Regions from separate parts of the Pseudomonas sp. PDM14 genome, predicted to be linked through region 2. Evidence: predicted binding sites of a transcription regulator. Region 2 holds the regulator's gene; the other holds the start of a gene.
What was found. Region 2 encodes sigma-54, which starts transcription at its own class of promoters, with help from an activator protein. Its sites were predicted from a motif close to ANTGGCATNNANNTTGCTNT; they were not measured.
Positions count from the first base shown of each region.

Region 1 (7,366 bases), on a different contig from region 2:
CGCCTGTACCCCTGTGCGCGTGCGACGCGCACGCTGATCGTGCTGCCAGCGCTGGGCGTGACCGCGCGCAAGTACGACGCGCTGGCAAATGCGCTGGTGGCGGCCGACTGCAACGTGCTGGTCGCCGACTGGCCGGGCCAGGGCGAGAGCCTGCCGCGCCCGGATCGCCGTCACGACTACGGCTATCGGCAACTGGTCGAGGACTTCGTCCCCGCGTTGCTGGTCATGGCCCAGCGGCATTTCCCCGGCAGCCCGGCGGTGCTGTTCGGCCACAGCCTCGGTGGACATATCGCCACGCTGTACGCAGCGGCGCACCCAGGCAGCGCGGTGCGCGTCATCGGCGTCGCCTGCGGCAACATCCATTACCGCCACTGGCAGGGTCGCCAGCGGCTGATGACGCCCAGCGTGGCGCTGGTGTTCAACCTGCTGGTCAGCGTGCTCGGCTACCTGCCGGGCAAGCGTATCGGCTTCGGTGGCCACGAGGCGCGCACGTTGATGCGTGATTGGGGCCGCGTCGCCTTCACCGGCCATTACCATCACCTCGGTTTGCCTCAGGCGCCGGCGGCGAGCAATGGCGTGGCGTCGTTGTTCGTGCAGATCGAGGGCGATCATTTCGCCCCGCCGGCCTCGACCCTGGGCCTGGCCGAGCTGATCCAGGCCCATCCGCAGATCGAACGCCTGCCGTCGCCGCGTCCGCCCCACGAGAACCCGCACAGCGCTTGGCTCAAGGCGCCGCAGGGGGTGGTCGACTGCGTCATTGCCTGGCTCGCGCAGCCTGTACCGGCTCGGCTCAGAACAACAGCAGCAGGGTGACGACGAGCAGTACCAGCATGGTCAGCGCATGGCTGACCTGGCGCAGCAGGAGCAGGCGGGCGAACAGGCCGGCGCAGTAGAGCAGGCGCAGCATGATGAAGGCGAAGCCGATGGCGGCGGTGAGCGGCGGGCTGATCTGCCCGCTGGCTTCGCCGAGGTAGAGCAGGACGATGAACAGCACCGTCTGTTCCAAGGTGTTGCCGTGGGCGCGGATGGCCTTGGTCAGGTCCGCCTTGCCGCCGTCGCCGAAGGCGATCTGATGGCGCATGCGCAGGCGCGAGGTATTCAGCGACAGGGCGATCAGCAGCAGCGACAGGACTGCCGCGACGTAGATGCTGTAGGGCATGGTGGTTCCTCGTTTCTTGTTATAGGTAGAGGGCGAGGGTAGGGGCTGGCGGTGGCGCTGTACAGGCACCGCCGCGCCAGGCGGCAATGCCCGGCGCGCATGACGGGCCAGAAAAGCCCGACACGAGGTCGGGCTTGTGATGAGCAACTGATGGCCAGGGGCACCCGACGGAGCATCGGTGGATCACCGACGATCATCCATCACTGAGTCCCCTTACGCGTATCAAGCCGCCGGACGTTGCTGACGCTGGTAGAGGAATTCCAGCACCGCGCTGCGGTACAGGTGGTACTGCGGGTCGTTGGCCAGCACCAGGCGATCACGCGGGCGGGCCAGGCCCACCTCGACGATATCGCCGACCGTGGCCGCCGGGCCGTTGGTCATCATCACGATGCGGTCGGAGAGCAGCACCGCCTCGTCGACGTCGTGGGTCACCATCACCACCGTGCTCTGGGTCGCACCGACGATGCGCAGCAGCTCGTCCTGCAGGTGCGCGCGGGTCAGGGCGTCGAGGGCGCCGAAGGGTTCGTCCATCAGCAGCACCTTGGGCTCCATGGCCAGGGCGCGGGCGATGCCGACGCGTTGCTTCATGCCGCCGGAGATCTCGCTGGGGTGTTTGTGCATCGCATGATCGAGGCCGACCATGTGCAGCGCCGCCTCGGTGCGGGCCTTGAGCTGGGCCTTGGCTTCGTCGGCACCGAACACCCGTTCCACGGCCAGGTGGACGTTGCCGTAGCAGGTCATCCAGGGCAGCAGGCTGTGGTTCTGGAACACCACGGCACGCTCCGGGCCGGGGCCGTCGATCTCGCGACCGTTGCAGATCAGCCCGCCCTCGCTGGCCTCGAGCAGGCCGGCGATGAGGTTGAGCACGGTGGATTTGCCGCAGCCGGAGTGGCCGATCAGCGAGACGAACTCGCCTTTGGCAATGCTCAGGTTGACGTTGGCCAGGGCCTGGAAGCGGCCTTTCTTGGTCTCGAAGTGTTTGCTGACGGCGGTCAGCTCGACGAACTTGTCCATGGCGAACTCCTTAGCTGGCGTAGTCGAAGCGTTTGGCGAGCAGCAGCAACGACTGCTCCAGGGCCAGGCCGACCAGACCGACGATGATGATGGCGATGAGGATGTGTTCGACGTTGAGGTTGTTCCACTCGTCCCACACCCAGAAGCCCAGGCCGGTGCCGCCGGTGAGCATTTCCGCGGCGACGATCACCAGCCAGGCCACGCCGATGGCCAGGCGAATGCCGGTCATCAGGTGCGGCAGCACGGCGGGAAACAGGATGCGCGTGAGCACCTTGAATTCCGACAGCTTGAGCACGCGGGCAACGTTGAGGTAGTCCTGCGGCACGCTGGCGACGCCGGCGGCGGTGTTGAGGATGATCGGCCAGATCGAGCTGATGAAAATCACCCAGATCGACGCCGGCCCGGCCTTCTCGAACACCAGCAGGCCGATCGGCAGCCACACCAGCGGCGACACCGGGCGCAGCAGGCTGATGACCGGTGCGAGCATGCGGGCGAGGAAGGTGAAGCGGCCGATGGCGAAGCCCAGCGGGATGCCGACCAGCGCCGCGAGGCCGAAGCCGAGGCCAACGCGGCCCAGCGAGTGGAGGATGTTCCAGCCGATGCCCATGTCGTTCGGGCCGTTGTCGTAGAACGGATCGGCGAACAGCTCCAGCGCCGACAGCCAGGTCGACAGCGGGCCCGGCAGGCCCTCGCTGCGCGCGGCGATCAGTGCCCACACGCCGATGAACAGGGCAATGCCGAGCAGTGGCGGGACCAGCAGCCTGATAGCGCTGGCGAACAGCTCCGTGCCCGGCAACGGGCGGCGAACGGGCGTGACGGGGACGGCGCTGGCCACGCTCAGCGGGGTTTTCAGTCGAGCATTCATCTGTACACCTCCGAAAGTCAGGCCTTAACCGCAAAGGATTGGGCGTAGGCGGCCGGGTTGCTGCCATCCCAGACCTTGCCGTCGATCAGCGTGCTGCTGCGCAGCGGGCTGCTCGGCACGCTCAGGCCGAGGGCGCTGGCGGCTTCGCCGTAGAGTTTGGTCTGGTTCACCGCAGCGGCGACGGCGGCGTAGTCCGGGTCGTCCTTGAGCAGGCCCCAGCGCTTGAACTGGGTGAGGAACCACATGCCGTCGGAGTGGTAGGGGTAGTTGACGCTACCGTCCTTGCAGAAGGCCATGGCGTGCGGGTCTTCCCAGCTGTTGCCGAGGCCGTCCTCATAGTGACCGAGAAAGCGCTGCTCGATCACCTCGGCTGGCGCATTGACGTAGGCCTTGCCGGAAATAAGCTTGGCGGTGGCCTTCTTGTTCTCCGCGCTGGCTTCGATGAAGCGGCTGGCATCGAGGAGGGCCATCACCAGCGCGCGGGCGGTGTTGGGGTTCTGTTCGACGAACTCGCGGGAGCAGCCGAGGACTTTCTCCGGGTGGTCGGCCCAGATCTGCTGGGTGGTCACGGCGGTGAAGCCGATCTTGTCGGTGATCGCCCGTGCGCCCCAGGGCTCGCCGACGCAGAAACCGTCCATGTTGCCGACGCGCATGTTGGCGACCATCTGCGGTGGCGGCACGGTGATGGTCTTGACGTCCGACAGCGGGTTGATGCCCAGGCTGCCGAGCCAGTAGTACAGCCACATGGCGTGGGTGCCGGTGGGGAAGGTCTGGGCGAAGGTCAGCGGCGTGCCGCCTTTCTTGATGTGCGCGGCGAGCTGCGCGCCGGTGGTTACGCCGGCTTCCTTGAGCTGCCTGGAAAGGGTGATGGCCTGGCCGTTCTGGTTCAGGCCCATGAGCACGGCCATGTCCTTCTGCGGGCCGGCGAGGCCGAGCTGCGAGCTGTACATCATGCCGTAGAGCACGTGCGAGGCATCCAGTTCGCCGGTGCCGAGCTTGTCGCGCACACCGGCCCAGGAGGCCTCCTTGCTCGGGGTGATGCTCAGGCCGTACTTGGCGGCGAAGCCCTGGGTGGCGGCGACCACCAGCGAGGCGCAGTCGGTCAGGGGGATGAAGCCGATCTTCAGTGCGGCCTTTTCCGGGGCATCGGAACCGGCGGCATAGGCCGCGCTACGCAGGAAACCGGGCGCGGCGAGACCCAGCGCGGCGACCCCGCCCACGGTGCCAGCAATGGCGATGGAGTGCTTGAGGAAATTGCGGCGGCTGGTGTTCATCGGGTCGTTGGAATCACGATCACTCATGCTGTGGTCCTTTTTCATGGGCAAATAAAAACGGCGTACGCCAGAGAGACCCGATGGGGGAGGGTTCTCTGACGGACGCCGTTGTCCGTGATCCGCGGCCCGCCGCCGTTGGCGTGCTTCGCAGGAGTCTGCACGGGCTATTGCAAAGGGCTTGCCAGCTTGCTGAGGGCGAGAGGGAACGGGTCCGAGGAGGATTGCTGCCGATAGGAATGGTGCTTGTAGAACAGGGGCTTAGCCGGGTTCTGCGAGATTCCGGCTACGTCGGCTCGGCGCTACGCGACAGCCGGTGCATGCCCTTTACGAGCCATCGCCGTGCACGCCCGGCCGCTCCTGTGCGCTTTTGGTTCGCGCGGTGGAGCAGCCACTCAGTGGCTGAGTGCGGCTGGCGAGCGGCGCTGGGTTTCCTCGACGTAGTCCTTGAGCCAACGCAGCACGGTGACCGCCTCCCAGCGCGCGGGATCGAACAGGGCGTAGGCCAGGCCCTGGTAGCCGACCACATCGAGCTGGCGGTGATAGCCGGCACGTTGCAGCAGCGCTTCGATCTCGGCGAAGCAGGTGTTGAAGTGCACGCGCCGGAACGGCGTCTTGCTGCCTGTCACCAGCCCCTCCAGGTGCAGTTCCGCAACCATGGGGCGAATGCTGTCCAGTGGCATCTGGTTCACTTTGTTCTTCAACTGCAGTACGTCCAGCATGGTCAGTCTCCTTGGGTTCCACGGCCGCAAAAGAGTAAACGAAAAGTACTGTACAAATAAACACTACTGGATAATAGTACAGCTCAAGTGCCGTCGAGATCACCGGAACAGGAGCTGCCTATATGCACCACAAGCTGATGACGATTCTGCTACTGGCTCTGCTGGCAGGCTGTGCCCAGCCACAGCTCGAACAGCCCAAGGCCAATGGCGCCTATCTGGTGATCGAGGGCGGTGATGCCTGGGCGGTACTGGTTTCCGACGGCAAGCGCGTCGAGGAACATGGTCGGGTGCTGGACGTGATCAAGCTGCCGGGGCAGCACACGCGCATTTCCGCCAGCTACGTGATCGAGACGCCGAACTGCGGCAAGGTGCAGTGGTTGACCGAGCGCGAGGGTGGTGAAGGCGAGGTCACGCGGCTGTCACAGGATTACAACGAGGAACTGGAGCGGCCCGGCTGCGTGATCGCCAATGGCCTAAGTCGGGCCTGGACGGCGCTGGACTACTCGGGCTGAGAAACGAGGCGGCAGCCGTGCGCTGCCGCCTCGCCGGTTTCACTCCGCCGGGGTCTTGCGTGGTTTGGCGGGTGCCGGTTGCAGCAGACCGTCGGCGCGGAACATGGCCTTGATGCCACGCACCGCCTGACGGATACGGTCCTGGTTCTCGATCAGGGCGAAACGCACGTGGTCATCGCCGTAGTCGCCGAAGCCGATGCCCGGCGACACGCAGACCTTGGCCTCGATCAACAGCTTCTTGGCGAATTCCAGCGAACCCAGGTGGGCGTACTGCTCGGGAATCTTCGCCCAGATGTACATTGAGGCCTTGGGATTCTCGACCATCCAGCCGGCTTCGTGCAGGCCCTTGACCAGCATGTTGCGACGCTGCCGGTACTGTTCGGCGATGTCGCGCACACACTGCTGGTCGCCTTCCAGGGCGGCGATGGCCGCGACCTGTAGCGGGGTGAAGGTGCCGTAGTCGTGGTAGCTCTTGATCCGCGCCAGGGCGCTGACCAGCTCCTTGTTGCCGACCATGAAGCCCACCCGCCAGCCCGCCATGTTGTAGCTCTTGGACAGGGTGAAGAACTCCACGGCGATATCCTTGGCACCCGGCACCTGCATGATCGACGGGGCTTTCCAGCCGTCGTAGACGATGTCGGCGTAGGCCAGGTCGTGCACCACGAGAATGTCGTACTGCTTGGCCAGGGCCACCACGCGCTCGAAGAAGTCCAGTTCTACGCACTGTGCGGTCGGGTTGGACGGGAAGCCGAGGATCATCATCTTCGGTTTCGGGATCGATTCGCGAATCGCCCGTTCCAGCTCGGCGAAGAAGTCGATGCCCGGTACCAGCGGCACGGAGCGTACCTGGGCGCCGGCGATCACGGCGCCGTAGATGTGGATCGGGTAGCTCGGGTTGGGCACCAGCACGGTGTCGCCATGGTCGACGGTGGCCAGCATCAGGTGCGCCAGGCCTTCCTTGGAGCCGATGGTGACGATGGCTTCCTCGTCGGGGTCGATTTCCACCTCGTAGCGGTCGGCGTACCAGCGCGAAATGGCGCGGCGCAGACGCGGAATGCCACGCGAGGTGGAGTAGCCGTGGGTGTCGTCACGCTGGGCGGTGGTGCAGAGTTTTTCGACGATGTGCGGCGGTGTGGCGCCATCGGGGTTGCCCATGCTGAAGTCGATGATGTCCTCGCCACGGCGACGGGCAGCCATCTTCAGTTCGGCAGTGATGTTGAAAACGTAGGGGGGGAGACGATCGATGCGCGCAAAGCGGCGCTTAGCTTGGTCAGCCATGCTTTCCTCGGATACGTAAGCGCCCGGAACCGTCCGAGCGACGTTGGCCACTGCGGTGGCCAGGGCGCGAAGATAAGCGCAGCCAGGGTGGCTTGTCGAGCCCGATTTGCCGTCCCTGGCAACGCTGGCGAATTCGCCGTGGCGGCGACGCGACGCGCGATCAGTTACCCGCGGCGCGGACCAGGATCGAGAACTTCTTGTGGTGGGTGCTGCCGTTGACGTCCTGCACCTGGGCAACGAACCAGTGTGCCGTGGTGGACACCGCGCGCGCCTGCGGCGTGCCGCTGATCACGCCGTCGCGGGACAGGCGCAGGCCGGCCGGCGGATGGCCGCTGACCAGTTTCCAGGTGGCGCCACCAAGGCCGCCGGTGCTGGACAGCTGCACCAGGTACGGTTGCTCGGCGGTGGCGTTGGTCAGTGCGGCCGGGCTGTTGACCAGCAGGCCGTCGTTGGGGTGGCTGGCGGCGAGCCGGTAGAACTTCGCGCGGCCACCCTCGGTGGCGCTGTCGCCATGCATGTGCAGGTAGGCACCGGCCTTGAAGTAG
Region 1 covers NZ_JACVAQ010000002.1:749,261-756,626, reverse strand. The annotation lists gene IB229_RS16160 (alpha/beta fold hydrolase) at 1-813, shown strand, start outside; gene IB229_RS16155 (MAPEG family protein) at 791-1,159, opposite strand; gene IB229_RS16150 (ABC transporter ATP-binding protein) at 1,382-2,173, opposite strand; gene ntrB (nitrate ABC transporter permease) at 2,184-3,038, opposite strand; gene IB229_RS16140 (CmpA/NrtA family ABC transporter substrate-binding protein) at 3,056-4,339, opposite strand; gene IB229_RS16135 (transcriptional regulator) at 4,705-5,031, opposite strand; gene IB229_RS16130 (hypothetical protein) at 5,154-5,543, shown strand; gene alaC (alanine transaminase) at 5,583-6,821, opposite strand; gene IB229_RS16120 (polysaccharide lyase family 7 protein) at 6,982-7,366, opposite strand, start outside.
Region 1: IB229_RS16140 (CmpA/NrtA family ABC transporter substrate-binding protein) is a predicted target of sigma-54. The motif match lies at 4,479-4,498, and genes of this name have one in related genera.

Region 2 (7,366 bases):
CTGATAAATCGCCGCCAGCCGAGGCCGGGAGGCCGTAGCACAGTTGAATCTAAGGGTGTTCATGCGAACCTTGCTGCAGAGTTTTTCCAACACCAACAGTCGCACCCTGCGCTATGTGCTGGGATTCACCGTGGTGCTCAGCGGCAGCACGCTGCTGCTGATGCAGGCGGCTGCGGCCACGCTGGTCATCGAGCCGCAACTGTGGCGGGCGCTGCAGGGCGGCATGCTGTGCGCGCTGGGCACGGCGCTCGGTGCGCTGCCGGTGCTGTTCATGCGCGGGATCTCCGTGCGCATGACCGACACCCTGCTCGGCTTCGGCGGCGGGGTGATGCTGGCGGCCACGGTATTCTCCCTGCTGATTCCGGCGCTGGATGCGGCGGGTGACCTGGGCTTCACCAAGTGGGGTGCCGGCTTTCTTGCCAGCCTCGGTGTGCTGATCGGCGCCAGCGCGCTGTTCGGCCTTGGTCGGCTGCTGCCGCAGCCGAATCTCGAGGTGCGTGAGGATGGCCGTCAGCCGATTCCGCCGCGGATCTTGTTGTTCGTCATCGCCGTGGTCCTGCACAACATTCCCGAGGGCATGGCGGTCGGCGTGTCCGCGGGTGCCGGTTTGCCCGGTGCCGACAGCCTGGCGATGGGCATTGCGCTGCAGGATCTGCCGGAAGGGTTGATCATTTCCCTGGTGCTCGCCGGTGCCGGCATGGGGCGCGGCAAGGCGCTGCTGATCGGCGCGGCGTCAGGGCTGGTCGAGCCGGTGTTCGCCGTGCTGTGCGCCTGGCTGGTCGGGGTGTCGGCGCTGCTGCTGCCCTGGGGATTGGCGCTGGCGGCGGGGGCGATGCTGTTTGCGGTGACTCACGAGATTATCCCCGAATCCCATCGCAAGGGCTTCGAGGCAGAGGCCAGCATGGGCCTGGCGGCAGGGTTCTGTCTGATGATGGTGATGGACACCGCGCTGGCCTGAGTCGGCTGGCGGCGGGGGAGGCGAGGATTACTCGCCTTCGTCGAACTTGTTGTTGATCAGCTCGATCAGCGCATTCAACGCGTTGTCATCCTGCTCGCCTTCGGTGTGCAGGTGCAGGGTGGTGCCCTTGCCGGCGGCCAGCATCATCACCGCCATGATGCTCTTGCCGTCCACCAGGCTCTCCGGCGAACGGCCGGCGCGGATCTGGCAGGGAAAGCGCCCGGCCACGCCAACGAACTTGGCCGCTGCACGGGCATGCAGGCCGAGTTTGTTGATGATGGTGATTTCACAGGCAGGCATTGCGCAGGGGATCCTTAGTGTAGGTCTCGATGGCGAACCTGGACGTTCTTCAGGGTCGGCTTGAGCGCTTCGCCCAGGCGGTTGGCCAAGTATACCGAGCGGTGATGACCACCGGTGCAGCCAATCGCGATGGTCACGTAGGCGCGGTTGCTGGCAGCGAAGCGCGGCAGCCATTTGCTCAGGTAGGCGTGGATGTCCTGGTACATCTCCTCGACATCCGGCTGCGCCGCGAGGTACTCGGCCACCGGTTGTTCCAGGCCGGACATTTCGCGCAGATCGGGCTTCCAGTACGGGTTGGGCAGGCAACGCACATCGAATACCAGGTCGGCGTCGACCGGCATGCCGCGCTTGAAGCCGAACGACTCGATGAGAAACGCGGTACCCGGCTCCGGCTTGTTCAGCAGGCGCAGCTTGATGGTGTCGCGCAACTGATAGAGGTTCAGGTGGGTGGTGTCGATCTTCAGGTCGGCCAGGTCGGTGATCGGTGCGAGCAGCAGCTCTTCATCACGGATGGCTTCGGCCAGGGCACGGCTTTCGTTGGTCAGCGGGTGGCGCCGGCGGGTCTCGGAGAAGCGCTTGAGCAGGGTCTCCTCATCGGCATCCAGATAGAGCACGTCGCAGACGATATGCCGGGCGCGGACTTCCTCGAGCAGTTCTGGGAAGCGCCGCAGCTGGCTGGGCAGGTTGCGCGCGTCGATCGACACGGCCACTTGCGGGTGCATCAGTTCGGTTTGCAGCAGGGCGCTTTGCGCCAGCTCGGGCAACAGGCCGGCGGGCAGGTTGTCGATGCAGTAGAAACCGTTGTCCTCCAGTACATCGAGGGCGGTGCTCTTGCCCGAGCCGGAGCGACCGCTGACGATGATCAGGCGCATGACCGCGCTCCTACTGGCCGTTCTGCACGTCGACGACGACCCGGTAGAGATCCTCGCTGCTCTGCGCCTGACGCAGGCGTTCGCGCACATCGGCGCGGTCGAGCATGCTGGCGATCTGCCGGAGCAGTTCGAGGTGCTCGTCGGTGGCCGCTTCCGGCACCAGGAGAACGAACAGCAGGTCGACCGGTGCACCGTCGATGGCGTCGAAATCGACCGACGCTTCCAGACGCAGCACGGCGCTTATCGGCGCAGTACAGCCGGGCAGGCGGCAGTGGGGAATGGCGATGCCGTTGCCGAAGCCGGTGGAGCCGAGCTTTTCACGGGCAATCAGGCTTTCGAAGATGTCTTGCCCATCGAGGTCAGGCAATTCACGCGCAACCAGGTTGGCAATCTGTTCTAGAACGCGTTTTTTACTGCCGCCCGGCACGTTCACGAGGGAACGGCCGGCGGTCAGGATGTTTTCGAGTCGGATCATGTGTGGGTAGGTATCAGCGGGCTGCGGCGCCTTGCAGGCGACCCAGCTGCTTTTCCTTGTGCTTGATCAGTTGGCGGTCGAGTTTGTCGGCGAGCAGATCGATCGCCGCATACATGTCTTCGTGTTCTGCGTTGGCGACCACTTCGCCTCCGGCGATGTGCAGGGTCGCTTCGATTTTCTGTTTGAGCTTCTCGACCTCCAGGGTCACCTGCACATTGGTGATCTTGTCGAAATGGCGCTCCAGCCGGCTGAGTTTCTCGCCGACATAGTCGCGCAGGGCGTCGGTCACATCCAGTTGATGTCCACTGATGTTGACTTGCATACCGCTTCTCCTTGTTGCCGTGTGTAAGAGACAGGCTAGCGGGCCTGCCACCGTAACACTCTGGCTGAGAGGGCTCTTGCACAACAGGTCTGGGGCGCGCTGCGGAAGCGTGTCGTCAGCCTGGCCGGTTGTGCAAAAGCCCTCCCTCAGTGCCACATCACATCAGTCGTTTGCGTTCGCTCGAAGGCGCTATCCCGAGGGATTCGCGGTATTTGGCGACTGTGCGACGAGCAACCTGAATGCCCTGTGCTTCCAGTAAACCAGCGATCTTGCTGTCACTCAACGGCTTTTTCGCGTTTTCCGCGGCGACCAGTTTCTTGATGATGGCGCGGATCGCGGTGGAGGAGCATTCACCGCCTTCGGAGGTGCTGACGTGGCTGGAGAAGAAGTACTTCAACTCGTAAATGCCGCGCGGGGTGTGCATGAATTTCTGCGTGGTGACGCGCGAGATGGTCGACTCATGCATGCCTACCGCCTCGGCGATGTCGTGCAGGACCAGGGGCTTCATCGCCTCGTCGCCATACTCGAGGAAGCCGCGCTGATGCTCGACGATCTGCGTGGCGACTTTCATCAGGGTTTCGTTGCGGCTCTGCAGGCTCTTGATGAACCAGCGGGCCTCCTGCAGCTGGTTGCGCATGAAGGTGTTGTCGGCGCTGGAGTCGGCGCGACGCACGAAGCCGGCGTACTGCGGGTTGACGCGCAGGCGCGGCACGGACTCCTGGTTCAACTCGACCAGCCAGCGCTCGTTGTGCTTGCGCACGATCACGTCCGGCACCACGTATTCCGGCTCGCTGGACTCGATCTGCGAACCGGGGCGCGGGTTGAGGCTCTGGATCAGTTCGATGACCTGTCGCAGCTCGTCTTCCTTGAGCTTCATGCGGCGCATCAGCTGGCTGTAGTCGCGGCTGCCGAGCAGGTCGAGGTGATCACCGGCGAGGCGGTTGGCCTCGGCCAGCCAGGGCGTATTTGCCGGCAACTGACGCAGTTGCAGCAGCAGGCATTCGCGCAGGTCGCGGGCACCAATACCCGCGGGTTCGAACTGCTGGATGCGATGCAGCACCGCCTCCACTTCGTCCAGCTCGACGTCCATTTCAGGATCGAAGGCGTCGACGATTTCCTCGAGCGATTCTTCCAGGTAGCCCTGGTTGTTGATGCAGTCGATCAGGGTCACGGCGATCAGGCGGTCGGTATCCGACATCGGCGCCAGATTGAGTTGCCACAACAGGTGAGTCTGCAGGCTCTCGCCGGCGGAAGTGCGGGTGGTGAAGTCCCACTCGTCGTCATCGTTACTCGGCAGGCTGCTGGCGCTGGTCTGGTAGACGTCTTCCCAGGCGGTATCGACCGGCAGCTCGTTAGGGATGCGCTCGTTCCACTCGCCGTCTTCGATCGAATCGGCGCTGGTGCTGTTGGTTTCCTGGTAGATCGCTTCCTGAACCGGTTGGTTGACCTGTTCTTCGCTGCCGTCGGCCATGGGGTCGGAGTTGTCGAAGTCCTCTCCTTCCTCCTGGCGCTCGAGCATGGGATTGGACTCCAGGGCCTCCTGGATTTCCTGTTGCAGGTCCAGGGTCGACAGCTGGAGTAGGCGAATGGCTTGCTGCAGCTGCGGTGTCATCGTCAGCTGCTGGCCCATCTTGAGGACTAGCGAGGGTTTCATGGCAGGAAGCTTTGCACCTTATTTGCTGGCGCAAGCGCGCCATTCACTACAGGGCGCCGAGGCGCCGCCAATAAGCAAATTATATGCCCAAAACTTTCGGCTTTGCCTAGGCTTGACAACATCCATGTAGTGAAGCGCGTGCCTGTGTCAGAGGCGGAATTCGTGTCCGAGGTAGACTTCTTTCACCAGCTGGTTGGCCAGAATGCTCTCGGCGTCGCCTTCGGCGATCAGCTGGCCATCGTTGACAATGTAGGCGGTCTCGCAGATGTCGAGCGTTTCGCGCACGTTGTGATCGGTGATCAGTACGCCGATGCCTTTGGCCTTGAGGTGATGAATGATCTGCTTGATGTCGCCGACGGAAATCGGGTCGACACCGGCAAAGGGTTCGTCGAGCAGGATGAATTTCGGCTCGGTCGCCAGGGCGCGGGCAATTTCCACGCGGCGGCGTTCACCGCCGGACAGGCTCATGCCCAGGCTGTCGCGGATGTGGCTGATATGGAATTCCTGCAGCAGGGTCTCCAGTGCGGCCTTGCGCCCGTCGCGGTCAAGATCCTTGCGGGTTTCCAGGATGGCCATGATGTTGTCGGCCACCGACAGCTTGCGGAAGATCGAGGCTTCCTGCGGCAGGTAGCCGATACCGACGCGTGCGCGACCGTGCATGGGCTGGTGGCTGACGTCGAGGTCGTCGATCAGCACGCGCCCCTGATCGGCCTGTACCAGGCCGACGATCATGTAGAAACAGGTGGTCTTGCCGGCACCGTTGGGGCCGAGCAGGCCGACGATCTGGCCGCTGTCGATGGACAGGCTGACGTCGCGAACGACCTGTCGGCCCTTGTAGCTCTTCGCCAGGTGTTGCGCTTTCAGGGTTGCCATTACTGCCCTTGCTCCGGCTGGCCGGTTTTCTTGCGCGGCTGGATGACCATGTCGATACGCGGACGCGGCGTGCTTACCGAGGTGCCATTGGCGCGGCCGGCGTTGACGATCTGGCGCTGGGTGTCATAGACGATCTTCTCGCCTTCGAAGGTGTTGCCTTCCTGAATCACCTTGGCCTGGTCGATCAGCACGATGCGCTCGTTGCTGGCGAAATACTGGATGGTCAGGCCGTATGCCTTGACGATCTGCTTGTCGGCAGCCGGTTTCTGCTCGTAGTAGGCCGGGCGGCCAACCGAGGTGAACACTTCGACTTCGCCGTTGGCGTCCTGGGTGATGGTCACCGTGTCGCCGGTGATCTTCATGGTGCCCTGGGTGATGACGACGCCGCCGCGATACACGGCCACGCCTTGTTTGTCGTCCAGTTCAGCGCTGTCGGCCTGGACGCGGATCGGTTGATCGCGGTCGCTTGGCAGGGCCCAGGTACTTGCGCTTCCAAGCGCTGCGCCGAGGCCGATGAACAGTAGGGGGAGGGTTTTAACGAACCTCATGCTGGCCTCTTACGTTGGACAGCAGGTTGATCCTGCCGTCATTCATGTACGCTTTCATTCCTTTTGCCGTGGTCACCCCGTTGGCGGCCTCGATTCTAACGGCTTGCCGGGTTTGCGCATATTCCTTATCGGGAAATACCGTCATGCGGCTGCTGGTGATCACGGTGGGGCGGCCCTTGGCGTCGGTGCGTGCGATGCGCACATCGTCGATCAGCTCGACTTCCTTGCCCTCCGGGGCGACTTCGCCGCGCGCGCTCTGGATATGCCATGGGTAGGGCGTGCCACGGTACAGCTGCAGGTCGGGCTTGCTCACCAGGGTCACGTCGCTGGCCTTGAGGTGCTCCAGTTTTTCGGCGGTCATCTCGTAGTGCAGCTGGCCGTCTTCCTGGTATTGCTGGGTGCTGGCGTTGATGGCGTAGAAGTCGACCGCGCTTTCGGCCTCGGCGACGGTCTGCCGCTCCATGAAACTCTCCGGGCGGATGTTCCAGTAGCCAACGGCGACCAGCAGGGCGGCGATCAGGGTGAAAATCACGGGGCGGCGCAGTTTGGCGAACATGGCTGATCCTAGAGGTAGGCGGCCTGGGCGGCGTCTAGACTGCCCTGGGCGCGCATGATCAATTCACAGAACTCGCGTGCGGCACCTTCGCCGCCGCGTGCCGCCGTGACCCCGTGGGCGTGCTGGCGAACGAAACCGTCCGCACTGGCTACCGCCATGCCCAGGCCGACGCGGCGAATCACCGGCAGGTCGGGCAGGTCGTCGCCCAGGTAGGCGACCTGTTCGTAGCTCAGGCCCAGCTCGCCGAGCAGTTCGTCGAGCACCACCAGCTTGTCTTCGCGACCCTGATACAGGTGCTGGATGCCGAGGTTCTGCGCGCGGCGCTCGACCACCGGCGTCTTGCGTCCGCTGATGATCGCGGTGCGCACGCCGGAGTTGATCAGCATCTTGATGCCGTGGCCGTCGAGGGTGTTGAAGGTCTTGAATTCGCTGCCGTCGGTGAGGAAGTACAGGCGGCCATCGGTGAGCACACCGTCGACGTCGAAGATCGCCAGCTTCACCGCTTTGGCGCGCTGCGCCAGTTCATCGTGTTTCGCTGCATCGCTCATTCAGAGTACTCCGGCGCGCAGAAGGTCGTGCATGTTGAGGGCGCCGACAGGCGTGTCGGCGTCGTCGGTCACGACCAGCGAGTTTATCTTGTGGTCTTCCATGATTCTCAGCGCTTCGGCGGCGAGCATCTCGGCGCGGGCGGTCTTGCCGTGCACGGTCATGACGTCGTCGATGATCGCATTGCGCACGTCGATGCCCTTGTCCAGGGTGCGACGCAGGTCGCCGTCGGTGAAGATCCCGGCCAGTTTGCCGTCGGCTT
Region 2 covers NZ_JACVAQ010000003.1:305,475-312,840, forward strand. The annotation lists gene IB229_RS21030 (superoxide dismutase) at 1-4, shown strand, start outside; gene IB229_RS21035 (ZIP family metal transporter) at 62-958, shown strand; gene IB229_RS21040 (HPr family phosphocarrier protein) at 986-1,258, opposite strand; gene rapZ (RNase adapter RapZ) at 1,273-2,130, opposite strand; gene ptsN (PTS IIA-like nitrogen regulatory protein PtsN) at 2,141-2,605, opposite strand; gene hpf (ribosome hibernation-promoting factor, HPF/YfiA family) at 2,619-2,927, opposite strand; gene IB229_RS21060 (RNA polymerase factor sigma-54) at 3,085-4,581, opposite strand; gene lptB (LPS export ABC transporter ATP-binding protein) at 4,729-5,454, opposite strand; gene lptA (lipopolysaccharide transport periplasmic protein LptA) at 5,454-6,002, opposite strand; gene lptC (LPS export ABC transporter periplasmic protein LptC) at 5,989-6,558, opposite strand; gene IB229_RS21080 (KdsC family phosphatase) at 6,567-7,106, opposite strand; gene IB229_RS21085 (KpsF/GutQ family sugar-phosphate isomerase) at 7,107-7,366, opposite strand, start outside.